Regions from separate parts of the Streptomyces sp. NPDC002640 genome, predicted to be linked through region 2. Evidence: riboswitches for the same ligand, from Rfam matches in the RefSeq annotation. Region 2 holds a riboswitch; the other holds the start of a gene.

Region 1 (15,595 bases), on a different contig from region 2:
CGGGGCGCTCCGTTCCGACGGGACGTCGGGTCGCGGGGGGTCGGCGCGCCGAAGAAGTGGTGTGTGGTGGAAACTGTATGGCGGAGACGGACGTTGTGAAGATGTCCGGGTCGGTCGGTCGGTGCAGTCAGGGTTCGTCCTGCCCCACGGGCGGGTCTGTTTCGGTCAAGGGGAATCGCCCGTGAAGTTGTTTGCGAAGTTGTTCGGCAAGAGTGCGCGAGAGGGCGGCAGCGAGACGGCCCGCCATCGCGAGGGTTCCGACGCGGAGAACCGGCCGCTCTACCGGGACCAGGTCGCTGGTCCGGAGGGTGGCACTTCCGGGGGTCACGGCGCGTCGGCCGTTGACCCTGCCCAGGCGGCCCGCATAGGTTTCGGGGACCCGTCGGGATCGGCGGCGGGGCAGCCGCAGCAGAAGGATCCGTCCATGTCGGCCCTGGTGTGCACGCGGTGCGGCAACCGCAATGCGGAGAACAGCCGCTTCTGCTCGCACTGCGGGGCGCCGCTCCGGGCCGGTGTCCCGGAGCGCCCCTCCGAGACGACCTCGACGATCTCCATCTCCGGCATCGAGTCGTACGACCCGGAGGCCACCGGCCAGACGCAGGTCCCGGCCCTGTCGCCCGAGGCTCAGGCCGCGGTCGAGGCGCTGCCTGCCGGCTCGGCCCTCCTGGTGGTCCGGCGCGGCCCCAACTCCGGCAGTCGTTTCCTGCTGGACGCCGACCTGACGACGGCGGGTCGTCATCCGCAGAGCGACATCTTCCTGGACGACGTGACGGTCTCCCGCAGCCACGTGGAGTTCCGCCGCGGCCCGGACGGCACCTTCACGGTGGCGGACGTGGGCAGCCTCAACGGCACCTACGTGAACCGGGAGCGCATCGACCAGGTCGCTCTGGCCAACGGTGACGAGGTGCAGATCGGCAAGTACCGCCTGGTCTTCTACGCGAGCCAGCGGAGCGTCTGACCCTCCGGACCAGTCCGGGGGCAACTCCAGGGAAGGTCCATGCTTGAACCACCGAGTGGCGGCGCCGGAACCGGCGCCGCCACCGCGGCAGGCCGGCTGATGAGCATCGGCACGGTGCTGAGCCTGCTGCGCGACGAGTTTCCCGAAGTCACCATCTCCAAGATCCGCTTCCTGGAGGCCGAGGGACTGGTCGATCCCCGGCGCACTCCCGCCGGGTACCGGAAGTTCAGTGCCGAGGACGTCGAGCGGCTGGCCCGGGTCCTGCGGATGCAGCGGGACGGATATCTGCCGCTCAAGGTCATCCGTGAGCGGCTGGACGTCCTCGAGAGCGCCGACCGCGACCAGGACGGCGGCAACCCGCTCGACGGGGCCCTCACGGCGGGTGAGCCGGAGGAGTACCGGCCCGATCCGCTCGAGCAGGACCCCGACCACGAGGAGTCCCCGGCTGTCCGCATCGGACGGGACGAGCTCCTCGCCGCGGCCGGCACCGACGAGGAACAGCTGGCCGCCTGGGAGGCCTACGGGCTGATCCGGCCGCTGCCCGAGGGCGGTTACGACGCAGCGGCCGTCACGGTGGCGTCCCTGCTCGCGGAGATGGCCGCGTTCGGCATCGAACCCCGCCACCTGCGGGCGATGAAGACCGCCGCGGACCGCGACGCGGGCCTGGTGGACCAGGTCGTCGCCCCGCTGAGGAAGCACCCCAACCCGGACACCCGGGAGGACGCGCGCGTCAGGGCCCGGGAGCTGGCGGGGCTGACGACCCGCCTGCATTCCGCCCTGGTGCAGACGGCCCTCGGCGTGCGCCTGTCCTGACCTGGTGGAATCCACCCATGCCCTGCCCGACTACCCAAACCGTGCGGGCACGGCCTAGGGTTGCTGTGTGAACGAGCTCGATGTCGTAGGTGTCCGGGTCGAAATGCCCTCCAACCAGCCGATCGTGCTCCTGCGCGAAGTGGGGGGCGATCGCTACCTTCCCATCTGGATCGGACCGGGAGAGGCGACGGCCATCGCCTTCGCCCAGCAGGGCATGGTGCCCGCACGACCGCTGACGCACGACCTTTTCAAGGACGTGCTGGAGGCGGTGGGCCAGGAGCTCAGCGAGGTGCGGATCACCGACCTGCGTGAGGGCGTGTTCTTCGCCGAGCTGGTCTTCGCCAGCGGGGTGGAGGTCAGCGCCCGCCCGTCCGACGCCATAGCGCTCGCCCTGCGCACCGGCACGCCCATCTACGGAAGCGACGGTGTGCTCGACGACGCGGGGATCGCGATCCCCGACGAGCAGGAGGACGAGGTGGAGAAGTTCCGCGAGTTCCTCGACCAGATCTCGCCCGAGGACTTCGGCACCAGCAACCAGTGATCCGAACCGCAGGTTCCCCGGCGCGTCGGCAATTGCCGGGGCCACATGCCGCCGTCCTGCCGCCCGGGCGGAGGGCATTCGGCTAGCCTTTCCCCGGGACGGGGCACGGAAAACCACTCGCAGGGTGATTATCACTCGGCGTGGCGAGTGTGGCGATCGTTGACGCACCCCTGACGACTGCCTACCGTCTGGATGGCAGGTCTAGGACGGAGGTCGGCGTGAGAATGAGCGGCGACGATACGGCCGGCGCCCCGGGACGTGTTCCGGGCGACAGCGGTCCGTATCGGCCCCACGGCAACGCGGCCGGCTACGCGCCGCAGCGCTCGGCGGCCGGAGCGGGTGGCCTGAGCGGGGCGCAGACGACGTCCGAGCAGGTCGGCTACCGCGGGCCCACGGCCTGCGCCGCGGCCGGCATCACCTACCGCCAGCTGGACTACTGGGCGCGCACCGGGCTGGTCGAGCCCAGCGTGCGGCCCGCCTACGGTTCGGGGACCCAGCGTCTCTACAGCTTCCGGGACGTCGTCGTCCTGAAGATCGTCAAGCGGTTCCTCGACACCGGGGTGTCCCTGCAGAACATCCGCACCACGGTCCAGCACCTGCGGGAGCAGGGGTTCCGGGACCTGGAGGGGATGACCCTGATGTGCGACGGGGCCACGGTCTACGAGTGCTCCTCGCCGGACGAGGTGCACGCGCTGCTCCAGGGCGGCCAGGGCATCTTCGGCATCGCGGTGGGCGTGGTGTGGCGGGACGTCGAGAAGGCGCTCTCCCAGTTGCACGGCGAACGCGTGGACACCGGGGAGACCCTGATCGGGCACAACCCGGCGGACGAACTGGCCCGGCGGCGCGGCAACCGGGCGGTCTGAGGCCGGACCGGCGGCCCCACTGTCGGTGCCGTGCGGCACCATCGGTGGTGTGAGGTCCGCGCCGACGATTCTCCACCTCGACATGGACGCCTTCTTCGCCTCCGCGGAGCAGGCGTCCAAGCCGAGCCTGCGCGGCAAGGCGGTGGTGGTCGGGGGCCTCGGTCCGCGCGGAGTGGTGGCCACCGCCTCCTACGAGGCGCGCGTCTTCGGGGTCCGATCGGCGATGCCCATGGCCCAGGCCCGGAGACTGGCGCCGAACGCCGCCTACCTCGCGCCGCGGTTCTCGCTCTACCGCTCGATCAGCGACCGCGTGATGGCGCTGCTGCGTGCCCTGTCGCCGCTCGTGGAGCCGCTCAGTCTCGACGAGGCCTTCGTGGACCTGGAGGCCGGCGGGGTCGCCTGGGACACGGCCTCCGCGCGGCACGCCGGTGAGCGGCTGCGCGAGGACATCCGCGCGGCCACCGGACTCACCGGATCGGTGGGGCTGGCCGCGTCCAAGATGCTGGCCAAGATCGCCTCGGAGGAGGCCAAGCCGGACGGCCTGGTGCTGATCACCCCGGGCACCGAACGGGAACTGCTCGCGCCGATGCCGGTGCGGACGCTGCCGGGCGTGGGGCCCGCCACCGGGGACCATCTGCGCCGCGCCGGGATCACCACGGTGGGGGAGCTGGCCGAGGCGGGCGTCGACGAACTGGTGCGGCTGGTGGGCAAGGCGCACGGGCAGGCCCTGCACGCGATGGCGCTGGCGCACGACGAGCGGCCGGTGGTCGCCGAGCGGGAGACCAAGTCGGTGTCCGTGGAGGACACCTACGACGTGGACATCCACGACCGGCTGCGCATCCGGATGGAGGTGCAGCGGCTCGCCGACCGCTGTGTGCGGCGGCTGCGGGACGGCGGGCACTCGGGGCGGACCATCCAGCTGAAGGTGCGGCGGTACGACTTCTCCACGCTGACCCGTTCGGAGACGCTGCGCGGTCCCACCGACGACCCGGCGGTGGTCCAGGAGGCGGCGGCGCGGCTGCTCGAGGGGGTCGACACGACGGGCGGGGTCCGGCTGCTGGGGGTCGGCGTCTCCGGGCTCGCCGACTTCACGCAGGAGGACCTCTTCGCCCAGGCGGCTCAGGCCGCGCAGGCGGTCCAGGCCGCCGCCCAGGAGGCACGAGACGCCGCGCACGCCGAGCCGGCGGCGGAGGAGGCGGTGGCCCAGGGGGCCGAGGTGGCGCACCGGTCGCTGCCGGGGCGGGAGCCGTCCGTCGAACGCCCGGTGCGGAGATGGACCGCCGGGCACGACGTGCGGCACACGGCGCACGGGCACGGGTGGGTGCAGGGCAGCGGGCTCGGGCGGGTCACGGTGCGGTTCGAGACGCCGTACTCGGCGGCGCCCGGGCGGGTGCGGACCTTCGCCGTCGACGACCCGGAGCTCGAGCCCGCGGATCCGCTGCCGCTGGTGCCGGAAGCGGAACCCGAGGCGTCCGGGCCGCCTGCGTCGCGGCCGCCCGAGCCCGACGTGCCCGAGCCCGACGTGCCGGAGCCTGACGTGCCGGAGCCCGAACTGCCCCGGCCCGACCTGCCGGAGCGTGGACCCACCGAGCGTGACCGCAGGGGGCGTGAGGTGCGCGAGTCTGGGCCGTCCGAGTCGTCGGCGCCGAAGCCTTCCGGCGCCGAGCCGCACGGCACCGGTCCGCACGGTCCCGCTCCGGGCGCGACCGGGCCGGAGCGGCCGGCGGCGTGAGCGCCGTGGTGCGGGTGGGGGTCAGGCGTCCTCCGGGTCCGGGAGGTGGCCGAAGTCCCGGTCGGGGAGCGGGGCGGGGGGTTCGACGTCGAAGCCGTAGTGGCGGTAGAGGGTGAGCTCCTGCTCGGGGGAGAGGTGGCGGCCGACGCCGTAACCGGGGGCGTCCTTGATGTGGGCCCGGCCGTAGGGGACGCGGAGGGCGCCGTCCACCAGCTCGCTGGTCTCCAGCGGGACGAAGACGTCGCGCCCGAAGAGCCCGGTCCGGATGGCGGCCCATTCGGGGGAACCGCTGGCGTCGTCGAGGTACACCTCGTCGACCGTGCCGATGCGGTTGCCGTCGCAGTCGTACGCCTTGCGGCCTATGAGGTTCCGGGGATCGATGTCCGTCTGCACGTTCCCTCCTTCTGGTCGCAGCTCACTGTCGCAGCGCAGCCGTCGGCACCACCCAAGTGCACTTTGCGGGCGGCGGCCACTCGAGGGTCCGGCCCGGTACCTCGCTGGTAGGCTGGTCAGTGGCTGCCGACCCCGCGCGGGAGAGTCCTCCGAGAGCCTTCGGAGGCGCCGAAGGAGCAACTCCTCCCCGGAATCTCTCAGGCCCCTGTACCGCGCGGACGAGGTCACTCTGGAAAGCAGAGCGGTGCCCGTGACCCCGGTCGCAGCGCCGCTCTCACCGACGGTGAAAGCCGGACGTCCTCGGGCGGCCGGTGAAGCTCTCAGGTCGTGATGACAGAGGGGGAGGCCGTCGGGCACCCCACCGCCGTGGTGCCCCCCGAAGGTCGCGCAAGACCAGGAGGCCTCCGCCTATGAACGCCCCTCGCACCCCGCTCTCCGCCCTCGAGCAGGGCATCCCCTTCGAGCAGCGTCACATCGGCCCCGACGAGGGCGCCCGGGCGAAGATGCTCGCCCAGGTCGGCTACGGCTCGCTCGACGAGCTGACCGCCGCCGCGGTCCCCGACGTCATCAAGAACGCCGACGCCCTCGACCTCCCGGGCGCGCGGAGCGAGGCCGAGGTGCTCGCCGAACTGCGGGAGCTCGCCGACAGCAACCAGGTCCTCGACACGATGATCGGCCTGGGCTACTACGGCACCTTCACGCCGCCGGTGATCCTCCGCAACGTGATGGAGAACCCGGCCTGGTACACGGCGTACACGCCGTACCAGCCGGAGATCTCCCAGGGGCGGCTCGAGGCGCTGCTCAACTTCCAGACCATGGTCGCCGACCTGACCGGCCTGCCGACCTCCGGCGCCTCCCTGCTGGACGAGGGCACCGCGGCCGCCGAGGCGATGGCCCTCTCCCGGCGCGTCGGCAAGAAGAAGAACGGCCTGTTCCTGGTCGACGCGGACGCGCTGCCGCAGACCGTCGCGGTCATCGAGACGCGCGCCGAGCCGACCGGCGTCGAGGTCGTCGTCGCCGACCTGTCGCAGGGCATCCCCGCCGAGGTCGCCGGGCGGGAGATCAACGGCGTGCTGCTCCAGTACCCGGGCGCCTCCGGCGCGGTGCGGGACATCAAGCCGGTGATCGACCAGGCGCACGAGCTCGGCGCGGTCGTCACCGTCGCCGCCGACCTGCTCGCCCTGACCCTGCTGACCTCGCCCGGCGAGCTCGGCGCGGACATCGCGGTGGGCACCACCCAGCGGTTCGGCGTCCCGATGGGCTTCGGCGGTCCGCACGCCGGCTACATGGCGGTGCGCGAGCAGTTCGCCCGCAACCTGCCCGGCCGCCTGGTGGGCGTGTCGCAGGACGCCGACGGCAACCGGGCCTACCGCCTGGCGCTGCAGACCCGCGAGCAGCACATCCGCCGTGAGAAGGCGACCAGCAACATCTGCACCGCGCAGGTGCTGCTCGCCGTGATGGCCGGCATGTACGCCGTCTACCACGGCCCCGACGGGCTCAAGGGCATCGCCGAGCGCGTCCACCGGTACGCCGACCTCCTCGCCGCGGGCCTGAAGGCCGGCGGGGTCGAGATCGTCAACGAGGCCTGGTTCGACACCGTCACCGCGCGCGTCGAGGGCCGGGCCGCCGAGGTGGTCGCCGCAGCCCGTGAGCGGGGCGTCAACCTGCGGCTGGTCGACGCCGACCACGTCTCCGCCGCCTGCGACGAGATCACCGGCCGCCCCCAGCTGGAGAAGGTCTGGGCCGCCTTCGGTGTCGAGGGTGACGTCGAGGCGCTGGACGGCACGGCCGAGGACGGCCTGCCCGCCGGCCTGCTGCGCACCGACGCCTACCTCACCCACCCGGTGTTCCACCAGCACCGCTCCGAGACGGCCATGCTGCGCTACCTGCGCCGCCTCGCCGACCGGGACTACGCGCTCGACCGCGGCATGATCCCGCTGGGCTCCTGCACCATGAAGCTCAACGCGACCACCGAGATGGAGCCGGTCACCTGGCCCGAGTTCGGCGCGCTGCACCCGTTCGCGCCGGCCGAGCAGGCCGGGGGCTACCTGTCGCTCATCCACGAGCTCGAGGACCGCCTCGCCGAGGTCACCGGCTACGACAAGGTCTCCCTGCAGCCCAACGCCGGCTCCCAGGGCGAGCTGGCCGGTCTGCTCGCGGTCCGCGGCTACCACCGCGCCAACGGCGACCTGGACCGCACCGTCTGCCTCATCCCCTCCTCCGCGCACGGCACCAACGCGGCCAGCGCCGTCATGGCGGGCATGAAGGTCGTCGTCGTGAAGACCGCCGGGAACGGCGAGATCGACGTCGAGGACCTGCGGGCGAAGATCGAGAAGCACCGGGACGAGCTCGCGGTGCTGATGATCACCTACCCGTCGACCCACGGTGTCTTCGAGGAGCACGTCGCCGACATCTGCGCGCAGGTCCACGAGGCCGGCGGCCAGGTGTACGTGGACGGGGCCAACCTCAACGCGCTGGTGGGCCTCGCCAAGCCGGGCCACTTCGGCGGCGACGTCTCCCACCTCAACCTGCACAAGACCTTCTGCATCCCGCACGGCGGCGGCGGTCCGGGCGTCGGCCCGGTGGCCGTGCGTTCCCACCTCGCCCCGTACCTGCCGAACCACCCGCTGCAGCCGGCCGCCGGTCCGGAGACCGGCGTCGGTCCGATCTCCGCGGCGCCGTTCGGCTCGGCGGGGATCCTGCCGATCTCCTGGGCGTACGTCCGGCTGATGGGCGGCGAGGGCCTCAGGCGCGCCACCCAGGTCGCCGTCCTGGCGGCCAACTACGTCGCCAAGCGGCTGGAGCCGTACTACCCGGTGCTGTACACCGGCCCGGGCGGTCTGGTCGCGCACGAGTGCATCATCGACCTGCGCCCGCTGACCAAGGCGACGGGCGTGAGCGTCGACGACGTGGCGAAGCGCCTCATCGACTACGGCTTCCACGCCCCGACCATGTCCTTCCCGGTCGCCGGCACGCTGATGATCGAGCCGACCGAGTCCGAGGACCTGGCGGAGCTGGACCGGTTCGTCGAGGCGATGATCGCCATCCGCGCGGAGATCGAGAAGGTCGGCTCCGGCGCCTGGCCGGCCGACGACAACCCGCTGCGCAACGCCCCGCACACCGCGGGCACGCTGGCCGGCGAGTGGACGCACGCCTACGACCGGGAGACCGCGGTCTTCCCCGGCGGCGTGTCGATGCCGGACAAGTACTGGCCGCCGGTGCGCCGCATCGACCAGGCCTTCGGCGACCGGAACCTGGTCTGCTCCTGCCCGCCGCTGGACGCCTACGAGGACTGACCGACGAGCGTCGGCCGCCCCGCGCGACACGCGTCGCGCGGGGGACGGGGCCGGTGACAGCGCCCTCGCGCCGTCGCCGGCCCTCCGGCTTTCCCGGCGCCGGGCGGCCGCGTGCCGCAAGGCCCCGCGCCGGGACGTCGCCTCAGACCGCGGTGGCGAACCTGTGCGGAGCGATGACGCGGCCGTCGGGGAGGATCTCCCCGGTGTCCTCGAACAGCACGACCCCGTTGCACAGGAGGCTCCAGCCCTGCTCGGGGTGGTGCGCCACGAGGCGGGCGGATTCCCGGTCGGGGGAGTCGGCTGTCGGGCACGGCGGCTGGTGCTGGCACATGGTCGGGTTCTCTCGTTCTGTGGTCGTCGCTTCGGCTTTCGTGTCACGGCTGTACATCGCAGCCCCCCGTGGTGACCTCGTGCGGACAAGTCTCGCGCTCGCGGGAGCCGCTCCGCAGGGTTTTCGCGGTACGCCCCCTCAACGGTTCAGGACGCGTCACCCGGGCGGGCGGTTCGGGACAACTCGGCAGATCTTTCCGGGTGGTTCGGTCCTGGCCCGTTCGGACCAGGACGTGCCGCGCCCCCGCGGCGGCGAGCCGCGGGGGCGGGGGTGGGACAGGTAGGGGCGGTGGGACGACGGCGCCGGTCAGGCCGCCGGGCGCAGTGCGGGCGGCGGGCCCGCCGGGCCGCTTCTGCGGGTGAGCAGCGGCAGCAGTTCCGCGACCCGGTGCGGGCGGTGACTGGCGATGCCCGGCGGTGCCGGCGCCAGCGGGATCAGCAGGTCCAGCGCCTCCGGCACACCGGCGGCGGCGTCCGCCGTGACGTCGGCGTGCAGCCAGAGGGTCAGCATGTACAGGCCGGGGACGGAGAGCAGCCGCGGCTGGTAGGGATGCGGAGCCTCCTCGGCCTGGCGCAGGGCGTGCTCGGTCGACGTGACGTACGGGCCTTCGAAGAAGTGCGAGAAGGCCCAGCCGTCCGAGGTCTGCAGGGTGTCGGCGGCGGCCACCGCGTGGTCGCCGGAACGGATGAGGAAACGCCAGCCGGCCAGCCGGACGACGGGCACCCCTTCCGCCGTGATCCGGTCCAGCACGTGGACCGGCAGGGGGAGTTCGGGGTTGAGCGGTCCCTGGGCGGTGCGCAGGGAGGGCGTGCGCGGATCACGGATCGCGGCAGGGGTGCCGAGGGCCGCCAGAACGGTGCGCAGGGCGGCGGGAGGTGCCGGAGGGACGTGCAGCGGCATGGTGGGTCGCCTCTCTTTCGACAGGCACGGTGGCGCGCGGGCGGTGGTGGGACGGGCGCTGTCTGCTGCCAGCTCGAGGGGGGTCGGAGAGCCGCGCCGGACCGGTCGGACCACTCGGGCCGGGTCCGGCCCGATTCGTCACCGGGGTGACGGGACACACGGTCGTGGGCGCACGCGCTTCTCCGCCTCGTTTGCGCAGTTTATACGAGGCGTGTTCACGCGGTGTTTCGGCTAGCTGTTTTCCATGTGAACGGCAAGTTTTGTTCGCGCCGAAATTTCGCGGTGTTCCATCCCGGTTCTGCGAGGGCTTCCCGGGAGTGACCTCGGGGGACGTCCGCGGCGGGGTCGGCCGGTTTTCACCGCCGTAATGCCGGGGCTCCGAAGCCCGGTGAACCGCCTTGCGGGTCATGCCGAACGAATGTGCCGAATGGCGCTGGAGGTCAGCCTAACGGTCGGCCGGTCCTCATGGGGACGTTATCGATCGTCCAGGGCGGGCATCATCAGTTGCGGACCGGACGAGGGACCCGGGCGACAGACACACGGACACCGGCCGCAGAGGCGGCCGACCCATCCGAGGAGGACGCAGCGATGGGTGAGAAGCTCGAGGCAGGGTCGTTCGACCTGTCCGATCGCCAGCGCTACCGGGACAAGCTCCAGCGGTGCCTGGCGGGTCTCGAGAGGTTGCTGAAGGAGAGGCAGTTCGACCGCCCGAAGAATCTCATGGGACTGGAGGTCGAGCTGAATCTCGCAGGGTCCGACGGCATGCCGCGAATGATGAATGCGGAAGTGCTCGAGCGGATCGCGAGCCGTGATTTCCAGACCGAACTCGCGATGTTCAACCTCGAGGTCAACATCGAACCGCACCGGCTCGGCGGGCGGGTATTCGATCAGCTCGCCGAGGAGCTGCGGACGTCATTGTCATATGCCCACCGAAAGGCCGGGGAGGTCGACGCCGGCATCGTGATGATCGGCATCCTGCCGACGCTCGAGCGGGACGACCTGATCTCCGCGAACATTTCCGACGTCGACCGTTACACCCTGCTGAACGACCAGATCGTCTCGGCGCGGGGCGAGGACTTCACGCTGGAGATCGACGGGGTCGAACGGCTCACCACCACCGCGCGGTCGATCACCCCGGAAGCCGCCTGCACCTCGGTGCAGCTGCACCTGCAGGTGACGCCGGAGCGGTTCCCGGACGTGTGGAACGCGGCGCAGGCGGTCTCGGCGGCGCAGATCGCGATCGGCGCCAACTCGCCGTTCCTCTTCGGGAAGGAGCTGTGGCGGGAGTCGCGGCCGCCGCTGTTCCAGCAGTCGACCGACACCCGGCCGCCGGAGCTCCAGGCGCAGGGCGTGCGGCCGCGGACCTGGTTCGGCGAGCAGTGGGTGTCCTCGGTGGTCGACCTGTTCGAGGAGAACCTCACCTACTTCCCGGCGCTGCTGCCGATCATGGACGACGAGGACCCGATGGAGGTGCTCGACGCCGGGGGCACGCCCAAGCTGGCCGAGATGGTCCTGCACAACGGCACGGTCTACCGCTGGAACCGGCCGGTGTACGACGTGGCCGACGGGGCGGCGCACCTGCGGGTCGAGAACCGGGTGCTGCCGGCCGGGCCCACGGTGATCGACGTGGTGGCCAACGCGGCCTTCTACTACGGCCTGGTGCGGGCGCTGGCCGAGGAGGCGCGGCCGGTGTGGACGCGGCTGCCGTTCGAGGCGGCGGCGGCCAACTTCGAGGCGGCCTGCCGCTACGGGATCGACGCGCGGCTGGAGTGGCCCCGGCGCGGGCGGCTCGGCGGCACGCAGCAGGTGGAGGCGGTCACGCTGGTGCTCGACGAACTGCTGCCGCTGGCCCACGCGGGCCTGGAGGCCTGGGGGATCGAGCCGGCCGACCGGGAGCTGTACCTCGGAGTGATCGAGGAGCGCTGCCGACGGCGGGTGAACGGGGCCTCCTGGCAGGCCGCGGCCTTCCACACGGGGCTCGAGCGGGGGCTGTCCCGGCAGGAGGCGCTGGCCGCGACCACCCGGCGGTACGCGGAGCTGCAGTGGCAGGGCGACCCGGTCCACACCTGGCCCGCGGGGCTGCCGGACGCCCGGTAGGCCGGCGCGCCGGCCCCGTCGGCGCCGTCCTTCCCGCGCTGCGGTTCCGTCGCCGCCGCGCCGCCGGCCCGTCGTGCCGCGCGGACCGGGGTGGACGTCGTGCCGTCCGGTTCTGGCAAGCTGTGGGGCCGGTGGTGCGGCTGACGGAGGCGTGAGTGACGGGGTCGGGGTCCGAGATCGTGACGCGGCGGACGCTGCGGGACGAGACGCTGCTGGTGCTGGGCCTGTCCCTCGGGGCCAGCGCGGTGGCGGCGGTGATCAGTTTCGTCGGGTCGCTGACCAGGCCCGGAGGACTGAAGGACCAGGCGGCCACGCTCAACGCCTCCGCCGCGCCCGGCCGGCCCTGGCTGGACCTCGCCTGGCAGCTGTTCGGGATCGCCTCCGCGCTGGTCCCCGTGCTGCTGGTCGCGCACTTCCTGACGCGCGAGGGCGGGAGCCTGCGGACGCTCGGCTTCGACCGCACCCGGCCGTGGTCGGACCTCGGGCGAGGCGCCGCCGTCGCCGCGGTGATCGGCAGTGCCGGGATCGCGTTCTACCTCGCGGCGCGCGGCCTCGGGTTCAACCTCACCGTCGTTCCCGAGGCGTTGCCGGACGTGTGGTGGAAGTTCCCGGTGCTGCTCCTGTCCGCCGCGCAGAACGCGGTGGTCGAGGAGGTCATCGTGCTCGGGTACCTGCTGCACCGGCTGGGCGGACTGGGCTGGAGCCCGGTCGCCGCGCTGGCCGCCAGCTCGGTGCTGCGCGGCAGTTACCACCTCTACCAGGGCATCGGCGGGTTCGTCGGCAACCTGGTGATGGGCGTCGTCTTCGTGCTGCTGTACCGGCGGTGGGGGCGGGTGGGGCCGCTGGTGGCGGCCCACACGCTGCTCGACGTCGGGGCGTTCGTCGGGTACGCGCTGCTCGCCGGGCGGGTGGACTGGCTGCCCACCGCCTGACCGTGGCGCGCCCGGTCACCGCGGCGGCGCGAGCAGGTCCCCCTCGACGACGGTGACCGCGCGCCCGGTCAGCAGGGTGCGGTCGCCGCGCAGCTCGGTGCGGACCAGGCCGGAGCGGGCCGAGGCCTGCAGGCCGGTGAGGGTGGTGGGGCCCAGACGCCCGGACCAGAACGGCGCCAGGGCGGTGTGGGCGCTGCCGGTCACCGGGTCCTCGTCGATCCCGACCCGGGGGAAAAAGCCTCGGGAGACGAAGTCGTACCCAGCGGCGGGGTCGTCCGGACGGCAGGTGGCGATGACCCCGCGTTCCGAGCAGCGGGCGAGGGCGCCGAAGGCCGGGGTGAGGCCGCGCAGGGTCCGCTCGTCGGCGACCTCCACCAGCAGGTCGCCCAGGTCCGGGCCGGTGTCCAGGACGGTGAGCGGTTCGGCGCCCAGGGCCTCGGCCAGCCCCTCCGGCGCCTTCGCGGGGGTCAGCGGGGCGGTGGGGAAGTCGAGGGTGATCCAGCCGTCCTCGGACGGCACGGCGGTCAGGACACCGCTGCGCGAGGCGAACCGGACCGGCCCCCGGTGCGCGCCGGTCGCGTGCAGGACGTGTGCGGCGGCCAGGGTCGCGTGCCCGCAGAGGTTCACCTCGGTGACGGGGGTGAACCAGCGCAGGGCCCAGTCCGCCTCGCCGTCGCCGCCGTCGGGCAGCGGGTGGAGGAAGGCGGTCTCGGCCTGGTTCATCTCCATGGCCACGTTCTGCAGCCAGGCGTCGTCGGGGAAGCCGGAACGGGAGTCGAGGAGGAGTACGCCCGCCGGGTTGCCGGCGAACGGTCGGTCGGTGAAGGCGTCGACGAGTCGGATACGCATGGCAAGGACGGTAACGGCCCCGGTGGCGGCACGGACAAGGCCAATCGCCCTTCGGTGGACCGGGACGCGGGACGCGGCCGGTCCGGAGGATGAGACAGCACCCACCTGGAGTGACGGTCCTGTCGGCTGCTGTCATCATGTGCACGTGCGTGACTCTGGGATCGGTGTGGTGCGTTCCGGGAAGGGTGCGGGACTCGCTCTCGCCGCCCTCTCCGCGGTGGCGTTCGGTGGATCGGGTGTGGCGGCCAAGCCGCTGATCGAGGCGGGCCTCGACCCGCTCGAGGTGGCCTGGCTGAGGATCACGGGCGCGGCGCTGGTGCTGCTCCCGGTGGCCTGGCGGCACCGCGGGCTGGTGCGGCAACGGCCGCTGATGCTCCTCGGGTTCGGGATGTTCGCGGTGGCGGGCGTCCAGGCCTGCTACTTCGCCTCCATCTCCCGGATCCCGGTCGGCGTGGCCATGCTGGTGGAGTACCTGGCGCCCGCCCTGGTGCTGGGCTGGGTGCGGTTCGTGCAGCGCCGGCCGGTCGGGCGCGCGGCCGCGCTGGGCGTCGTGCTGGCGGTGGCGGGCCTGGCCTGCGTGGTGGAGATCTGGTCCGGCCTCGGCTTCGACGCCGTCGGGCTGCTGCTGGCGTTCGGCGCCGCCTGCTGCCAGGTCGCCTACTTCGTCCTCGCCGACCACGGCTCCGGCGCCGGGAAGCAGGCGCCCGATCCGCTCGGGATGATCTCCTTCGGCCTGCTGGTCGGCTGCCTGACGATGACGGTGGTGGCCCGGCCGTGGAACATCGACCGGGCGGTGCTGACGCGGTCCGTCGACATGGACGGGAGCGGGGTGCCGGCCTGGGCGCTGCTGCTGTGGATCGTGCTGGTCGCGACGGTCCTGGCGTACGTGACCGGCGTGGTGTCGGTGCGGCGGCTGTCGCCGGCCGTCGCGGGCGTGGTCGCCTGCGTGGAGGCCGTGGTGGCCGCGGTGGCGGCGTGGGTGCTGCTCGGGGAGCAGCTGGGGGCGGTGCAGATCGCCGGCGGCGCGCTGGTGCTCGTCGGCGCGCTGGTCGCCCAGTCCTCGGCGCCCGCCCCGGCGGCCCCGGAGCCGGTGGCCGGTGGCGGCGGGACGGTCGCGGCCGCCGCCGAACCGCTGGCGCGGGCCGGCGGACGGCAGGACGACTAGGCGACACGCCCGGCAGCCCGCCTGGGCCGGGGCAGCTTGCCTGGGCCTGGGCAGGGTGCACGGGGTGGAGGCGGGAGGGCCCGCCGTGGAGGGGTGCCGGATCCTCCGCGGCGGGCTCGGCTCATCCCAGGACGGCCGCGATGTGCGGCGGGACCTCGGTGCCGGGAGGGAGCTGGGCGTCCGGGAGCGGCGCCTCGTAGCCCTTGCGGAGGGGCAGGACGCCCGCCCAGTGCGGGAGTTCCAGGTCCTCCGGCTCGTCGTTGACGCCGCCGGTGCGGATCTTCGCGGAGACCTCGGTGAGGTCCAGCCGCACCACCGCCGTGGCGGCCAGCTCCTTCCTGTTCGCCGGACGCGACGCGCGCGAACGGCCCGGGACCACGTGGTCGACCAGGGCGTCCAGCGCCGCGCGGCGCTCCTCGGGGTCGGTGACCTGGTGGGCCGTCCCGTGCACCACCACCGAGCGGTAGTTGACCGAGTGGTGGAACGCCGAGCGGGCCAGCACCACCCCGTCGACGTGGGTGACCGTCACGCACACCGGCAGGCCCGGCTCCTCCTCGGTGCCCGCGCCCGCCATCCGCATCGGGCGGGAGCCGGTCGAGCCGTGCAGGTACAGGCGTTCGCCGACCCGCGCGTAGATGGTGGGCAGCACCACCGGCGCGCCGTCGCGGACGAACCCCAGGTGGCAGACCCAGCCCTCGTCGAGGATCGCGTGCACCACCTCCCGG
Region 2 (15,595 bases):
CACATGGCTGGGCTGCGCGACACCGGCCGTGCAGGCCGAGCCGGTGGAGCACTCGATGCCCTGGGCGTCCAGCAGCAGGAGCAGGGAGTCGCCCTCGCAGCCGGGGAAGGTGAAGTGCGCGTTGGCGGGGAGCCGGCCGGCCGGGTCGGGGTCGCCGCCGAGGATCGCGTCGGGCACGGCGGCGCGGACGGCCGCGACCAGCTCGTCGCGCAGCGCGCCGATCCGTTCGGCGAACAGCGGCTGGTGTTCGGCGGCGTGCCGCGCGGCGACCGCGAAGGCGGCGACCGCCGGGACGTCGAGGGTGCCGGAGCGGACGTGACGCTCCTGCCCGCCGCCGTGCAGGACGGGGACGGGCGTGTACTCGCGGCGCAGCAGCAGGGCGCCGATGCCGTAGGGGCCGCCGATCTTGTGGCCCGAGACGGTGGCGGCGGCGAGGCCGGAGTCCGCGAAGGAGAGCGGGACCTGGCCGAAGGCCTGCACCGCGTCGGCGTGCAGCGGCACGTCGAACTCGGCGGCGGCGTCGGCGAGTTCCCGCACCGGCATCAGGGTGCCGATCTCGTTGTTGGCCCACATCACGGTGGCCAGGGCGACGTCGTCGGGGTCGCGGGCGATGGCCTCGCGCAGGGCGTCGGCGTGGACCCGGCCGTGGGCGTCGACGGGCAGGTACTCGACGGTGGCGCCCTCGTGCTCGGCGAGCCAGTGCACGGCGTCGAGGACGGCGTGGTGCTCGACGGGGCTGGCGAGGACGCGGGTGCGGGCCGGGTCGGCGTCGCGGCGGGCCCAGTACAGGCCCTTCACGGCGAGGTTGTCGGCCTCGGTGCCGCCGGAGGTGAGGACCACCTCGCTGGGGCGGGCGCCGAGGGCCTCGGCGAGGGTCTCGCGGGCCTCCTCGACGGTGCGGCGGGCGCGGCGGCCGGCTGCGTGGAGGGAGGACGCGTTGCCGGTGACGGCCAGCTGGGCGGTCAGCGCGGAGGCGGCCTCCGGCAGCATGGGGGTGGTCGCCGCGTGGTCGAGGTATGCCATGGTGCCTCGATTCTACGGGGCGGTGCGGATTGCCCCCCGGCGGCGGGGTACCGCCGCCGGGGAGCTCCCCTCCTCACCCCGCCCCTCCCCGGAACCGGGGCCCTTCCCGGGCCCCGGCCCCCGGACTCAGCCCCGGTCGAGCCGGGCGCGCGCGAGCTGGCGGGACTGGGCGACGAGACGGCCGGCCGTGTCCCAGACCTCCGCGTCCTCCTCCAGGAAGCCGCCCGCGAGGTTCCGCGTGGTGATGGACACCCGCAGCGGCCCCGGCGCCGGCCGGCACCGCACGTGGGCGGTGAGCTCCACGGTCGGGACCCACCCCGACAGCCCCAGGTCGAACGCGGTCGGCGGCAGCGCGTCCACCGTCAGCAGCAGCGAGAACGGGTCGGCGTCCCGCCCGTCGGCCAGCCCGAAGTACCCCCGGACCTCGCCCTTGCCGGAGGGCGCGCCCAGCGCCCACCCCAGCGTCGCGGGGTCGAGCTTCATGAACAGCCGGTCGGTGATCGCGGACGCACCCGGCAGCGGCTCCGGGGAGTCCTCCGGCCCGAAGCACTGCTCGATCGGCGGGAACGCGGGCGGCACCGCGCTGGTGCGGACGTCGTCCGGCAGCGCGTCCAGGTCGCCGTAGGAGGCGAGGACGCGGATCCGCTCGACCTCGTTGCCCTCCGTGTCGTACTGGTAGATCGAGGCCTGCCCGGTGGAGAGGCTGCGCCCGGTGCGGACCACCTCGGTGCGCACCACGGCCGGGCCGGGGGTGGAGGCCGTCAGGTAGTGGGCCGTGACGGAGAACGGGTCGCCGTGCGGCAGGGCGTCGGAGAGGGCGCGGGCCGCCACGGCCAGCAGGAAGCCGCCGTTGACCGCGTTGAAGATCGTCCAGCCGGCGGAGAGGTCGATGTCGTACACACCGGGCTCGCGGCGGGTGACCGCGCTGTCCCGGTCGAACTCGCTGTCACCGATCGTGGCCCGGGTCGCCTGGGCGGAGGCTGCATCTGACATGGGAGTACGGTACAACGACACGTTACTGAGCGGTAGCTTTTCACGCCCCGGCCGTGGCCCACCTCACACCAGCATCTCCTCCGCGGGGACCTCCTTGACGGTGGACCGACGATGCCAGGCGCGCGGCGCGCGCCAGTGGAACCGCATGGCCAGCAGCCGCAGCACGAAGGCCACCAGGACGGCCGCCCCCATGGAGGCCGGGGTGAGCGCGTCCAGCTTGATGCAGACGGCCACCAGCGTCGAGCCCACGATGGCCGGCACCGCGTACAGGTCGCGGTCCCAGCGCAGCAGCGAGGGCACCTCGTTGGCCAGCATGTCCCGCAGCACACCGCCGCCGACGGCGGTGGCCATGCCCAGCGTGGCGGAGGCGGTGAGCCCCAGGCCGTACTCGTAGGCCTTGAGCGTCCCGCCGACGCAGAACAGGCCGAGGCCCGCCGCGTCGAAGACGTTGACCGCGTTCTGGATCCGCTCGACCTGGGGATGGAGGAAGAAGACCAGGGCGGTGGCCGCCAGGGGCGTCAGGAAGTACCCGAGGTCGGTGAAGGCGACCGGCGGCACGGCGCCGATCACCACGTCGCGGATGAGTCCGCCGCCGAGCGCGGTGACCTCGGCGAGGACGGCCATGCCGAAGACGTCGAAGTTCTTGCGCACGGCGAGCAGAGCGCCGGATATGGCGAAGACGAAGATGCCGACCAGTTCGAGCGTGTGCTGCACGCCCGGGCTGAACAGTTGGGGAGACACCTCAATAGTGTGACGGGTACGCGGCATCGGCCTTGCATTGAAAGGTCCAGCATGCGAGATACCTGGCGTTCAATGCGTCACGTTCCCGGCGGCATGGCGACGCCCGCACGCCCGCACGCCCGGACCGGGGGCGGACCTCCCGGGCGGGCACGCGAAGGGGGGCGGCGCCACAAGGACGCCGCCCCCCTCCCCGGGACCCGCGGTCACTTCGCGGTGACGACCCCCGCGTCCGGCGCCGGGCCCGGCTCGTCGCCCGTCACCGGGACCGCCTCCGGGTCCTCGGGCCGCGCCGCCGCGACCACCTCGCCGCTGGTCCGCTCCAGCTCGCCCGCGGCAATCTCCTCCGCGAAGTGGCAGGCCACCCGGTGCCCGTCGCCGACGTCCCGCAGCTGCGGCCGCTCGGAGGCGCACCGGTCCTGCACCCACGGGCAGCGGGTGCGGAAGCGGCACCCGGACGGCGGGTCGGCCGGGGAGGGCAGGTCGCCGGTGAGCAGGATCCGCTCCCGCTTCTCCTCCACCTCCGGGTCCGGCACCGGCACCGCGGACATCAGGGCCTTGGTGTACGGGTGGCGCGGCTCGGCGTAGAGCGCGTCGCTCGGCGCCTCCTCGACCAGGGCGCCCAGGTACATCACGCCGACCACGTCGGAGATGTGCCGGACGACGGCGAGGTCGTGGGCGATGACCAGGTAGGTCAGGCCCAGTTCCTCCTGGAGGTCCTCCAGCAGGTTGATCACCTGCGCCTGGATGGACACGTCGAGCGCGGAGACCGGCTCGTCGCAGATGATCACGTCGGGCTCGAGGACCAGCGCCCGGGCGATGCCGATGCGCTGGCGCTGGCCGCCGGAGAACTCGTGCGGGTAGCGGGAGAGCGCGTCGGAGGGCAGGCCGACCTTGGCCAGGATGGCCTTGATCTTCTCCCGGCGCTCGTCGCGGTCGGCGCCGATGCCGTGGGCGGCCATGCCCTCGGAGAGGATCGACTCGATGTTCTGCCGCGGGTTGAGGGAGCCCAGCGGGTCCTGGAAGACCATCTGGAGCCGGCTGCGGAACCGGCGCATCTCCTCCGGCGGCAGCTTGGCCAGGTCGGTGCCGTCCAGCACGACCTCGCCCTCGGTGATGTCGACGAGCCGCAGCACGGCCCGGCCCAGGGTGGTCTTGCCGCAGCCCGACTCGCCGACCAGGCCGTAGGTCTGGCCGGCCTCCACCTTGAGGGAGACCCCGTCCACGGCGTGCACGTGGCCCACCACGCGGTCGAAGATCAGGCCCTTCTTGACGGGGAAGTGGACCTTCACTCCGTCCAGTTCGAGCAGGCTCATGCGGGGACCTCCTCGGTCCGGAGATCGTCGGTTTCGCCGTTGCCGTGCAGCACCGGGTGCAGGCAGCGCACCTGGTGGCCGGCGGCCCGGGGCTCGCGCAGGGCGGGAGCCCCGCCGAGGCAGTCCAGCTCGTACCGGTCGCAGCGCGGGGCGAAGGCGCAGCCGTCGGCCCAGGCGATCCGGTCGTTGATGGAGCCGCGGACCGGGGTGAGCGGCTCGCCGCGCGGGGCGTCCAGGCGGGGGATGGAGCCGAGCAGCCCGTTGGCGTACGGGTGCGAGGGGTGGGCGAACAGCTCCCGGCGGCCGGCCGACTCCACGACCCGGCCCGCGTAGAGCACGTTGACCTGGTCGCAGAGGCCGGCCACCACGCCCAGGTCGTGGGTGATCATCAGCAGGGCGGTGCCCTCCTGGTCGACCAGTTCCTTGAGCAGCTCCAGGATCTGCGCCTGGATGGTCACGTCGAGCGCGGTGGTCGGCTCGTCGGCGATCAGCAGCTCGGGGGCGCAGGCGACGGCCATGGCGATCATGGCGCGCTGGCGCATGCCGCCGGAGAGCTGGTGCGGGTACTCCTTGAGCCGCCGCGTCGGGTCGGGGATGCCGACCCGGTCGAGCAGCTCGGCGGCGCGCTTGCGGGCCGCCTCGCCCTTCAGTCCGCGGTGGCGCTCCAGGATCTCGGTGACCTGGATGCCGATCGGCACGACCGGGTTCAGCGAGGACAGCGGGTCCTGGAAGATCATCGCCATCCGCCGGCCGCGCAGGTCGCGCAGCTTGCCGCGGCTCAGGGTGAGCAGGTTCTGCGGCCCGCCGGCGGCACCGGCGAGGTCGGCGCGGCCGCCCAGCTCGACGCCCTTGCGGGGCAGCAGCCCCATCAGGGCGAGCGAGGTGACCGACTTGCCGCAGCCCGACTCGCCCACCAGGCCCACGACCTGGCCCTGGTCGACCTGGAAGGAGACACCGTCGACCGCGCGGTTGGCCCTGCGGCCGTGGGCTCCGGTGAAGGTGACCGTCAGTTCGTCGACGGAGAGAAGTGGCATGGTGGTTCAGCCTCGCAGCTTCGGGTCGAGGGCTTCCCGCATGGCCTCACCGAGCAGGGTGAAGCCGAGGGCGGTGATGATGATGCCGACCGCCGGGAAGACGGCCATCAGCGGCGCGTTGTCGAAGAACCGCTGCGCCTGGGAGAGCATCACGCCCCACTCGGGGACCGCCGGGTCGGGGTTGCCGAGACCCAGGTAGGACAGGGCGGCCGCCTCGATGATCGCGGTGGCCAGGGTGAGGGTCGTCTGCACGATGACAGGGCTCAGCGAGTTCGGCACGATCTGCGTGAGCACGATGCGCCGCTTGCGGATGCCGAGGGCGCGGGCCGCCAGCACGTAGTCCGCGCCGCCCTGGGCGAGCATGGCGCCGCGCAGCAGGCGGGCGAAGATCGGCACCTGGACGACACCGACGGCGATCATCACCGTGGTGAGGGACTGGCCCATCACGGCGGCGACGGAGACGGCGAGCAGCAGCGAGGGCAGCGCCAGCATCATGTCGATGAAGCGCATGATCACCGAGTCGACCCGGCGGCCGGTGTCACCGCCGAGGGTGGCGGCGGCACCGGAGAGGCCGCCGATGACCGCGCCGACGATCAGACCGATCAGCGTGGAGACCACGCCGACCAGCAGGGTCTGCCGTGCGCCGACCAGGAAGCGGGAGAACAGGTCGCGGCCGAGGTGGTCGAGACCGAACCAGTTCTCGGCGCGCGGGTTCACGAACTTCCCCTGGTTGGAGAAGACCTCGTTGCGCCAGGTCTGCGCGGTGGGCGAGTAGGGGGCGATCCACGGGCCGATCACGGCGACGATCAGGAAGAGCAGGATGATCGCGCCGCCGATGAGCGCCATCTTGCTGCCCCGCAGCCGGCGCATCGCCTCCTTCCAGAGGCTGGCGCCGCTGGTGCCCTCGTCCCGGGCGGTGAGTTCCGCGAGCCGCTGGATCTTCTCGGTTTTGGTCATACTCACGGTCAGTGCACCCGCACTCTCGGATCGATGAGGCTGTACGCGAGGTCGACCAGGAGGTTGATCAGGACGTACGTCATCGCGATGAACATGATGAAGCCGACCAGGACCGGGTAGTCACGGTCGTCGATGGCGGTGCGGATGAAGGAGCCGATGCCGCCGAAGGAGAAGACCGACTCGGTGAGCACGGCGCCCGAGAGCAGGGAACCGGTGAGCAGGCCGACCGCGGTGACGACCGGCAGCATCGCGTTGCGCAGCACGTGGCGGCCGCGCACGACGCGGGGGTGCAGGCCCTTGGACTCGGCGGTGCGGACGTAGTCCTCGCCGAGCACCTCGAGGACGCTGGCCCGCGTCATGCGCACGATCACGGCGAGCGGGATGGAGGCGAGGGCCAGCGCGGGCAGCACCAGGTGCACGAGGGCGTCCCAGGTGGCGTCGAACTCGCCGGTGAGGATGCCGTCGAGGGTGGCGAAGCCGGTCACCTCGGTGGCGTTCAGTCCGGTGGAGAGGCGGCCGTAGCTGGGGAACCAGCCCAGGTGGACGGCGAAGACCTGCTTGAGGAGCAGGGCGAGGAAGAAGACCGGGATGCAGATGCCGACCAGCGAGCCGGAGACCGCGGTCACGTCCAGCCATCCGCCGCGCCGCTTCGCGGCGAGGTAGCCCAGCGGGACGCCGACGACGACGGCGAACAGCATCGCCATGAGGGAGAGTTCGACGGTGGCCGGGAAGCGGAGGGTGAACTCGTCCCAGACCGGCTGTCCGGTCTGCACCGAGGTGCCCAGGTCCAGTTCCGCGATGCGCTTGAGGAAGCGCCAGTACTGGACGTAGAGCGGCTGGTCGAGGCCGAGCAGCCGGTTGATTCTCGTGATCTCGGCCTCGGTCGCCCGTTCGCCCAGGATCGCTGAAGCGGGGCCGCCCGGAAGCCGGTTGAGCCAGACGAAGAGCAGGACCGACAGGCCCAGCAGCGTGGGTATGAGCTGGAGCAGTCTTCGTGCGACGAGACGCAGCACCGCGCATGCCCCTTTCTGACGTACGTGTTGCCTGATGGACGCGTCCGCCCGGCCGCCTTGGGTGCGGCGGCCGGGCGGAGCGGGGTTGCGGTGCCTGGGTACCGCGGCTTACTTGAAGGAGACCTCGGCGAAGTTCTCCTGCGTCAGCGGCGAGACCTTCGGCGGGTTGACGTTCTTGCCGAACGCGATGGCCGGGGGCGAGGAGGAGACCGGCAGACCCGGCAGGTACTCCATGATCGCCTCGTTGGCCTTCTTGTAGGCCTCGGTGCGCTCGTCGCCGGTCAGCGTGGAGCCCGCGTTGACGGCCTCGAAGAGCTCCTTGTCCTTGAAGCCCCACTGCTTGTCGTACTCGGCGAACCAGGTGCCGATGAAGTTGAAGCCGTCGTTGAAGTCACCGGTCCAGCCGAGCATGTGCAGGGCGCAGGAACCGGCCTCGGTGGCGTCCAGGTAGTCCGGGGCCCACTTCATCGGCTTCGGGGTGACGGTGATGCCGGCCTTCTCGAGGTCGGCCTTCATCAGCTCGAACAGGTCCTGCGGGGCAGGCATGTACGGGCGGGTGACCTCGGTCGGGTAGCAGAACTCGATCTTGAGCTTCTCCTCGCCGGCCTCCTTCAGCAGGTCCTTCGCCTTGGCGGTGTCGAAGGGGTACTGCTTCACCTGGTCCGAGTAGCCGGCGATGGTGTCCGGCATGAACTGCGTGGCGACCTTGCCGCCCTCGGGCAGCTGGGTGGCGACCAGGTTCTCGCGGTCGACGGCGTGCGCGATCGCCTGGCGGACCTCCTTCTTCTTCAGCGCCGGCTCGGCGCCCTGGGACATGCCCACGTAGAAGAGGTTGAAGACGCCACGGGTCGGGACCACGAAGCCCTCGTTCTCGAGGGTCTTCACGTCCGCCGGCGCGACCAGGTCGTAACCGTCGATGTCACCGGCCTGGAGCGCCTGGCGGCGGCCCTCCTCGGTGTCGATCGTGCGGATGACGATGTTCTTGACCTTGGCCTTGTCGCCCCAGTAGTCGTCGAAACGCTCGAGGGTGACTTCCTTGTTGCCCTTGTTCCAGCCCTTGATCTTGTACGGGCCGGTGCCGGCGACCGTGCCGGCCTTCTGGCTGTACTCGGGGTACGTGATGGCGTCGCCCTTGGCGGTCGCCGCCTGGTTCTTGTACTCCGCGATCGCCTTGGGCGAGTGGATCGCCAGCGCGTTGAGCGAGAAGCCGCCGGGGAGGTTGGCGGAGGGCTTCTTCACCTCGATGACGGCGGTGTTCTCGTCCTTCGCGGTGCAGGACTTGTAGTTGGCCTCGGGGGCCTCCTTGTCCTCGTTCTTGGCGAAGCCGCCCATGACGGTCTGCCAGTAGTAGGACACCGCGCTGGACTGGTAGGTGCCGGTCCAGTTGAACCAGTGGTCGTAGTTGGCGCACACCGCCGCGGCGTTGAACGCCTCGCCGTCGTGGAACTTCACGCCCTTGCGGAGGTTGAAGGTCCAGACGGTGCCCTCGTCGTTGGACTCCCAGGTCTCGGCCAGGCCGCCCACCAGCTTGCTGCCGCCGGACTCGTGCTCCAGCAGGGCCTCGAAGGCCTGACGGGTGACGCGGAACGTCTCGCCGTCGCTCGCGAGCGCCGGGTCGAGCGAGCTCGGGTCGCCCGGGGCGCCGAAGACGAAGGTGTCCTTGGCGCCGTCGCCGGAGCCTTCCTTGTCGCGCTCGCTCGTGCACGCCGACGCGATCATTCCGACCGCCAAGACGGCCGTTATCGCCCGAGCGACGCGGGATTTGACTATGCGCATACGGGGCCACTCCGGGGTTCACTGGTGGGTGCGTACTGACCGGCCGAACATTACTCAGCCCGCTACGCGGGGAGAACAGTCCGCATAGTGGTGATACCTAGCTGAGATCTGAACAGCTGACGAACCCGGCATATCGCCTCGCCGGACGCGTCCCCAACTCCCTTGCGAAACACGGGGGAAACAGCCGTAACCTCCGCCCGAACTGGGCGAACGTCCTGCGGCGGAGGTTCAGTTGACGGCCGGGTAGCCGTATCCGCCGCGCGCCGGGCCGTGGGCGTCGCGGTCGTAGAAGGGGCGGGCGTTGGCCCGCATCCAGAGGACGACGGGGTCGTGGTCATCGGCCATGGCGACCGTGGAGACCGCCAGTCCGTCCGGCACCACGCCGACGGACTGGCCCATCATCGACCGCACCGACTCCACCGCCGCGGGCGACGCCTCGTACACGTCGAGCCCGATGGCCAGGTAGGGCGTGCCGAGCGCCGGCTGCACCCAGGCGCGGCGCAGCGCGCGCACCGCCGGGGTGCGGTGGGCGTTCTGGGCCAGCAGGGCGTAGAGCTGCGGGACCTCGATGGCGGGTTCGGACAGCCGCAGCGGCCCGGCGGGCTGGCGGTCCAGGCCGGTGGCGATGCGGCGCAGGTCCAGCCAGGGGACGCCGACGCCGCCGCCGGGGGCGTGCGGGTTGAGCCAGAGGCCGTGGTGGCCCGGGTAGAGGGCACGGGCCACCTCGATGGCGTCGGTCACCTCGTACCCGCGGCTCCAGCCGCTCGCGGACAGCTCCTGGGCGGACGTCACGCAGGGCGCGTAGGCGTACCCGTCGACCTCCATGCTCCCGTACTGCGCGTCGGGGGCGCCGGCCAGGCCGTGCCAGAGCAGCATCCACACCTGACCGGCGGACGGGGTCGCGAGCGCGCGCAGCAGCGCCTCGTAGGCGTCATAACGCCCGGGCGTGACCTGGCGCAGCATCTGCTCCACGTGCCCGGCGGCGGCCGTGCCCGACGCGCTCACCTCAACCAGCCCTTCGCGAAGACATTGGTTCCGCCCCATCGACGTCCGACAGCGAGTGTTCGACCGGGATTATGAAACCAGCTTAAGCGGCGCGGCAGACACCACCTGGAGCGAGCGGAAACCTCCCGGCCGGTTCCCGCGGGCGCGGCGGGGGATCAGACCGCGCCGTAGAACGGCGGCACCTTGGCGCGCAGGTAGTCGCAGACCGGGTCCGGGACGGCGTCCAGGAGGACCAGGTTCACCGGCCACCGCACCGGGTGGCGGCCCAGGGCGCGGCCGAGCGCCTCCAGCGGCAGGGCGCGGGCGTCGCCGGACGGGGCGTCCCAGGTGGCGAGCTCGACGCCGACGAACATCGCCGGCTCCGCCGTCTCGACGGCGGCCAGGCAGCGGCGCGCGGTGGCGACCACCCCGACGGCGGCGAACTCCTCGGAGGCGGCGCGCAGGAAGTCCACCGGGTCCTCCCGCCAGTCCGGCTCCCAGAGCCGCACCCGTCCGCCGCGGCCCGCGCCCTCGGGTCCCGCGGCACGGCAGAGTTCGGCGACGGCGGCCGGGGTCAGCGGAAGCCCCACCGCGCCGTCCGGGTTCACCACGACGCCCACCTCGGGCGGCAGCCCGCGCGCGAACTCCACGACCGGCGCGACGGAGAACGACATGTGGGGGCCGGCCACGCGCCGGAGCTGCTCCTGGGAGCTGAAGACCGGGACGAAGATCTGCCCGCCCAGCTCCACGGTGGGCAGGTCGAGGGTCCGGCTGTCGCGGTCGCCGCCGGCCGGGAGCGGGATCCACACATGGCTGCGGGTCAGCACCTCCAGGACCCGGCCGCCGGCCGACTCCGAGCCCGGGGCGGCGGCCGAGGCCGCCAGCACCTCCTCCAGCTCGTTGCCGGGCCATCCGCCCCTGAGGGTCTGGTCGTCCGTCGCGAAGTTCATGGTTACCGCCTGGAGTTCCCGCGCTGCCGCTGTCTGTCCGCTGGTCCGCCGCCGTCCGCGGCCGTCCGCGGCACGTCAGACTACGGGACGCCCGGCCGCCGGACGCCTCGCGCGCCGTGCGGGGCGAACCCGATCCCGTCGAGGACGCGCGCCGCCGTGCGGTCCAGCAGCACGGCCGAACCGCAGTCCCGCGGCAGCCGGCCCCGGGCGACGACGTCGGCGAGGAGCTGCCCGACCGCCTTGCGGTGCCGCGCGAAGGCGTACCGGGACACGCCGCGGCCGCGGGCCCGCTGCCCCTGCAGGGCCTCGGCGGGGGTGACGTCGAGCAGCACGAGCCGCAGCGTCCCGCCCCGCCGCCGGGCGGCCCGGCCCAGCCAGGAGCGGACCCACCGCTGGGTGCCGCAGTCGTGCACCACCACCGGCGCCGTCCCGCGCAGGGCGCGCCGCAGCCCGGCGTAGTGGTCGAGCCGCACCAGCGGCCGGTACACCGCGTACGGCATGGCCTGGGGCATCCGCGCGTCCCACCGGTCCCGGGTGTCCTGGGAGTCGATCCGGACCGCGTCCGGTCCGACGGTCCGCCGCATCATCGTGGACTTGCCGCTGCCCGGCAGCCCGGTGACCACCACCACGTCGCGCGGCCCGAAGACCAGCCGCGCGCCGACCGCGGCGCCGCCCACGCCGCTGCCGCCCCGCAGGTCGCACACCCCGTCCGCCACGGTCCCCGCGGCCGCGCACCGCGCCGTCCGGTCCGCGCCCTGGGCGCGCACCGCCCCCTGCGCCCGTGTCCCCGCCCGTGTCCCCGCCCAGGAACGCGCCCGGTGGCGCGCCCCGGGGCCGGTCACGGGCACGGCATGGCCGGCGCCGGCGATCGTCCTCTTCACGTGGTCGTCCTCCCCCATGGGTTCGGGACCTGGAGCATCCCCCCCGAGTGTAAAGAGAAGGCAATGCGCCGGTCGTCTCATTTCCGCCCGGTTCCCGCCACAGTCCCGCAACACACGGGGGGTCCGCCAGGCCCGGGGAGGCCGTGCGATGATGAGCGCGCCAACTGCATACCGGCCGCTTGAATCCGCGCGGGAGAGTCCCGGGTGACGGACACCATGTCCTGTCCCGGGCGCCGAAGGAGCAAGTCCCTCCCTTGAATCTCTCAGGCCCAGTCACCGCGCGGGCGAGGCACATCTGAAAAGCGGTCCGCCCCGGCGGGCCCACCCACGGTGCAAGCCCTGACCCCGGCCGGCGGTCATGGCGAACCTCTCAGGTTCCGATGACAGATGGGGAGGAACACTCCGTCGTCATGCCTTCGCCCGTACCGGGAGTTTGCCCATGAGCAGTTCCGACCTCCGTCACACCGCGCTCGACGCCCTGCACCGCTCGCTGGGCGCGACCATGACCGACTTCGCCGGCTGGGACATGCCGCTGCGGTACGGCTCCGAGCGTGACGAGCACAACGCCGTGCGCACCCGGGCCGGCCTCTTCGACCTCTCCCACATGGGCGAGATCACGGTCACCGGCCCGCAGGCCACCGCGCTGCTGAACCACGCGCTGGTCGGCAACATCGCCACGGTCGGCACCGGCCGCGCCCGCTACACGATGATCTGCCGGGAGGACGGCGGCATCCTCGACGACCTGATCGTCTACCGCCTGGGTGACTCCGAGGCCGGTTTCCCGCACTACATGGTCGTCGCCAACGCCTCCAACGCCCAGGTCGTCCTCGACGCCCTCACCGAGCGCGCCGCGGGCTTCGACGCCGAGGTCCGCGACGACCGGGACGCCTACGCGCTGATCGCCGTGCAGGGCCCCGCCTCCCCGGGCATCCTGGCCTCCCTCACCGACGCCGACCTGGACGGCCTGAAGTACTACGCGGGCCTGCCCGGCACCGTGGCCGGCGTCCCGGCGCTGATCGCCCGCACCGGCTACACCGGCGAGGACGGCTTCGAGCTGTTCACCGCCCCGGTCCACGCCGAGCGGGTGTGGCGGGCGCTGACCGAGGCGGGCGCGCCCGAGGGCCTGATCCCGTGCGGCCTGTCCTGCCGCGACACGCTGCGCCTGGAGGCCGGCATGCCGCTGTACGGCCACGAGCTCTCCACCTCCCTCACGCCCTTCGACGCCGGCCTGGGCCGGGTCGTGAAGTTCGAGAAGGAGGGCGACTTCGTCGGCCGCGCCGCCCTCGCCGAGGCCGCCGAGCGCGCCGCGACGAACCCGCCGCGCAAGCTGGTCGGCCTGGTCGCCGAGGGCCGCCGGGTCCCGCGCGCCGGCTACCAGGTGGTGGCGGACGGCGAGGTGGTCGGCGAGGTCACCTCCGGCGCGCCCTCCCCGACGCTGGGGAAGCCGATCGCGATGGCCTACGTCGACGCCGCGTACGCCGAGCCCGGCACGGCCGGCGTGGGCGTGGACATCCGGGGCACCCACGAGCCGTACGAGGTCGTCGCGCTGCCGTTCTACAGGCGCCAGAAGTAGCCTTCCGCCGCACCCTTCCTTTTCCCGGTTCTTCCGGACCCTTCGGAAACTCCCCGCGTACAGGAGAATCTCAGCCATGAGCAACCCCACGGACCTGCGTTACAGCAAGGAGCACGAGTGGCTGTCGCCCGTCGAGGACGGCGTCGCCACCATCGGCATCACCAAGTTCGCGGCCGACGCCCTCGGTGACGTCGTCTACGCCCAGCTCCCCGAGGTCGGCGAGACCGTCTCCGAGGGCGAGACCTGCGGCGAGCTGGAGTCCACCAAGTCGGTCTCCGACCTGTACTCCCCGGTCTCCGGCGAGGTCACCGAGATCAACGAGGACGTCGTCAACGACCCGTCCCTGGTGAACTCCGAGCCCTTCGAGGGCGGCTGGCTGTTCAAGGTCCGCGTCTCCGAGGAGCCGGGCGACCTGCTCACCGCGGACGAGTACACCGAGTTCGCCGGGAACTGAGCCTGATGTCGACGCTCAACACGCCCCTGCACCAGCTCGACCCCGAGGTCGCCGCGGCGATCGACGCCGAGCTGGCCCGCCAGCAGTCCACCCTCGAGATGATCGCGTCGGAGAACTTCGCTCCGGTCGCCGTCATGGAGGCCCAGGGCTCGGTCCTGACCAACAAGTACGCCGAGGGCTACCCGGGCCGCCGCTACTACGGCGGCTGCGAGCACGTCGACGTGATCGAGCAGATCGCGATCGACCGCCTCAAGGAGCTCTTCGGCGCCGAGCACGCCAACGTGCAGCCCCACTCGGGCGCCCAGGCCAACGCCGCGGTGATGCACGCCCTGCTCAAGCCGGGCGACACCATCATGGGCCTGAACCTGGCCCACGGCGGGCACCTGACCCACGGCATGAAGATCAACTTCTCCGGTCGTCTCTACGAGGTGGTCCCGTACCACGTCGGCGAGGACGGCCAGGTCGACATGGCCGACGTCGAGCGCCTGGCCAAGGAGGCGCGGCCGAAGCTGATCATCGCCGGCTGGTCCGCCTACCCGCGGCAGCTGGACTTCGCCGCGTTCCGCCGGATCGCGGACGAGGTCGGCGCGTACCTGATGGTCGACATGTCGCACTTCGCCGGCCTGGTGGCCGCGGGCCTCCACCCGAGCCCGGTGCCGCACGCCCACGTCGTGACCACCACCACCCACAAGACGCTGGGCGGCCCCCGCGGCGGTGTGATCCTCTCCACGGCCGAGCTGGCCAAGAAGATCAACTCCGCGGTCTTCCCGGGTCAGCAGGGCGGCCCGCTGGAGCACGTGATCGCGGGCAAGGCGGTGGCCTTCAAGGTCGCGGCGTCGGAGGAGTTCAAGGACCGCCAGCGGCGGACCCTGGAGGGCTCCCGCCTCCTGGCCGAGCGCCTGGTCCGGGACGACGTCACCGCCGCCGGCGTCTCGGTCCTCTCCGGGGGCACGGACGTCCACCTGGTCCTCGTCGACCTGCGCGACTCGGAGCTGGACGGGCAGCAGGCCGAGGACCGGCTCCACGAGATCGGCATCACCGTCAACCGGAACGCGGTCCCGAACGACCCGCGCCCGCCGATGGTGACCTCCGGCCTGCGCATCGGCACGCCGGCGCTGGCCACCCGCGGCTTCGGCGCGGAGGACTTCACCGAGGTCGCGGACGTCATCGCGGAGGCCCTCAAGGCCCCGTCGCCGTTCCCGGCCGACACGGCCGCCGCGCTGCGGGGCCGGGTGGAGGCCCTGGCCGCGAAGCACCCGCTCTACCCGTCGCTGTGACCTTCGCGACGGCGTGAGCAGCCCCGCACGGCGCGTATGAATTTCGTACCGCCTGGGGCTTTACGTACGATTCCCGTATGTGCCGGGGGCGTCCCGCCCGCCACCGTCCGGTGGGCGTGACGCCCCTCGCGCCTTCCCCCCACCCCCGCACCGCCAACGATTCAACGAGGAGTCGACGTGGCCGTCTCGGTCTTCGACCTGTTCTCGATAGGCATCGGCCCGTCCAGCTCCCACACGGTGGGCCCGATGCGCGCCGCGCGCATGTTCGCCGCCCGCCTGCGCAACGAGGACCTGCTGGAGGCCACCGCCTCCGTCCGCTGCGAGCTCTACGGCTCCCTCGGCGCCACCGGCCACGGCCACGGCACGCCCAAGGCCGTCCTGCTCGGCCTGGAGGGCGACTCGCCGCGCACGGTCGACGTGGAGTCGGCCGACGAGCGCGTGGAGAAGATCAAGGAGACCGGTCTCCTGCGCCTGCTGGGCGACCACGAGATCCCCTTCGACTTCGACGCCGACCTGGTCCTGCACCGCCGCGAGACCCTGCCGTACCACGCCAACGGCATGACCGTCGCCGCGTACGGCCCGTCCGGCGAGGAGCTCCTGCACAAGACGTACTACTCGGTCGGCGG

The links. Region 2 has a riboswitch for glycine ahead of gcvT (glycine cleavage system aminomethyltransferase GcvT). Riboswitches for the same ligand answer to the same signal wherever they lie in the genome.
Region 1: it holds a riboswitch for glycine, as region 2 does, so the genes downstream of both, gcvP (aminomethyl-transferring glycine dehydrogenase) here and gcvT (glycine cleavage system aminomethyltransferase GcvT) in region 2, are expected to answer to the same signal.

Annotation. Positions count from the first base shown of each region.
Region 1 is NZ_JBSFVZ010000008.1:263,937-279,531, reverse strand. Features, by position in the region: gene ACWD3O_RS13980 (FHA domain-containing protein) at 74-958, shown strand; gene ftsR (transcriptional regulator FtsR) at 998-1,771, shown strand; gene ACWD3O_RS13970 (bifunctional nuclease family protein) at 1,839-2,312, shown strand; gene ACWD3O_RS13965 (MerR family transcriptional regulator) at 2,531-3,175, shown strand; gene ACWD3O_RS13960 (DNA polymerase IV) at 3,225-4,907, shown strand; gene ACWD3O_RS13955 (PRC-barrel domain-containing protein) at 4,929-5,300, opposite strand; glycine riboswitch at 5,428-5,523, shown strand; gene gcvP (aminomethyl-transferring glycine dehydrogenase) at 5,711-8,596, shown strand; gene ACWD3O_RS13945 (DUF5999 family protein) at 8,739-8,927, opposite strand; gene ACWD3O_RS13940 (hypothetical protein) at 9,234-9,827, opposite strand; gene ACWD3O_RS13935 (glutamate--cysteine ligase) at 10,416-11,924, shown strand; gene ACWD3O_RS13930 (CPBP family intramembrane glutamic endopeptidase) at 12,080-12,856, shown strand; gene ACWD3O_RS13925 (PhzF family phenazine biosynthesis protein) at 12,872-13,705, opposite strand; gene ACWD3O_RS13920 (EamA family transporter) at 13,845-14,870, shown strand; gene ACWD3O_RS13915 (pyridoxamine 5'-phosphate oxidase family protein) at 14,992-15,595, opposite strand, start outside.
Region 2 is NZ_JBSFVZ010000004.1:235,610-251,204, forward strand. Features, by position in the region: gene ACWD3O_RS07685 (cysteine desulfurase family protein) at 1-1,023, opposite strand, end outside; gene ACWD3O_RS07690 (thioesterase family protein) at 1,150-2,016, opposite strand; gene ACWD3O_RS07695 (trimeric intracellular cation channel family protein) at 2,080-2,757, opposite strand; gene ACWD3O_RS07700 (ABC transporter ATP-binding protein) at 2,961-4,070, opposite strand; gene ACWD3O_RS07705 (ABC transporter ATP-binding protein) at 4,067-5,104, opposite strand; gene ACWD3O_RS07710 (ABC transporter permease) at 5,111-6,061, opposite strand; gene ACWD3O_RS07715 (ABC transporter permease) at 6,070-7,074, opposite strand; gene ACWD3O_RS07720 (ABC transporter substrate-binding protein) at 7,183-8,850, opposite strand; gene ACWD3O_RS07725 (enhanced serine sensitivity protein SseB C-terminal domain-containing protein) at 9,079-9,855, opposite strand; gene ACWD3O_RS07730 (enhanced serine sensitivity protein SseB) at 10,011-10,784, opposite strand; gene ACWD3O_RS07735 (AAA family ATPase) at 10,865-11,551, opposite strand; glycine riboswitch at 11,846-11,954, shown strand; glycine riboswitch at 11,955-12,062, shown strand; gene gcvT (glycine cleavage system aminomethyltransferase GcvT) at 12,105-13,238, shown strand; gene gcvH (glycine cleavage system protein GcvH) at 13,315-13,692, shown strand; gene glyA (serine hydroxymethyltransferase) at 13,698-14,969, shown strand; gene ACWD3O_RS07755 (L-serine ammonia-lyase) at 15,147-15,595, shown strand, end outside.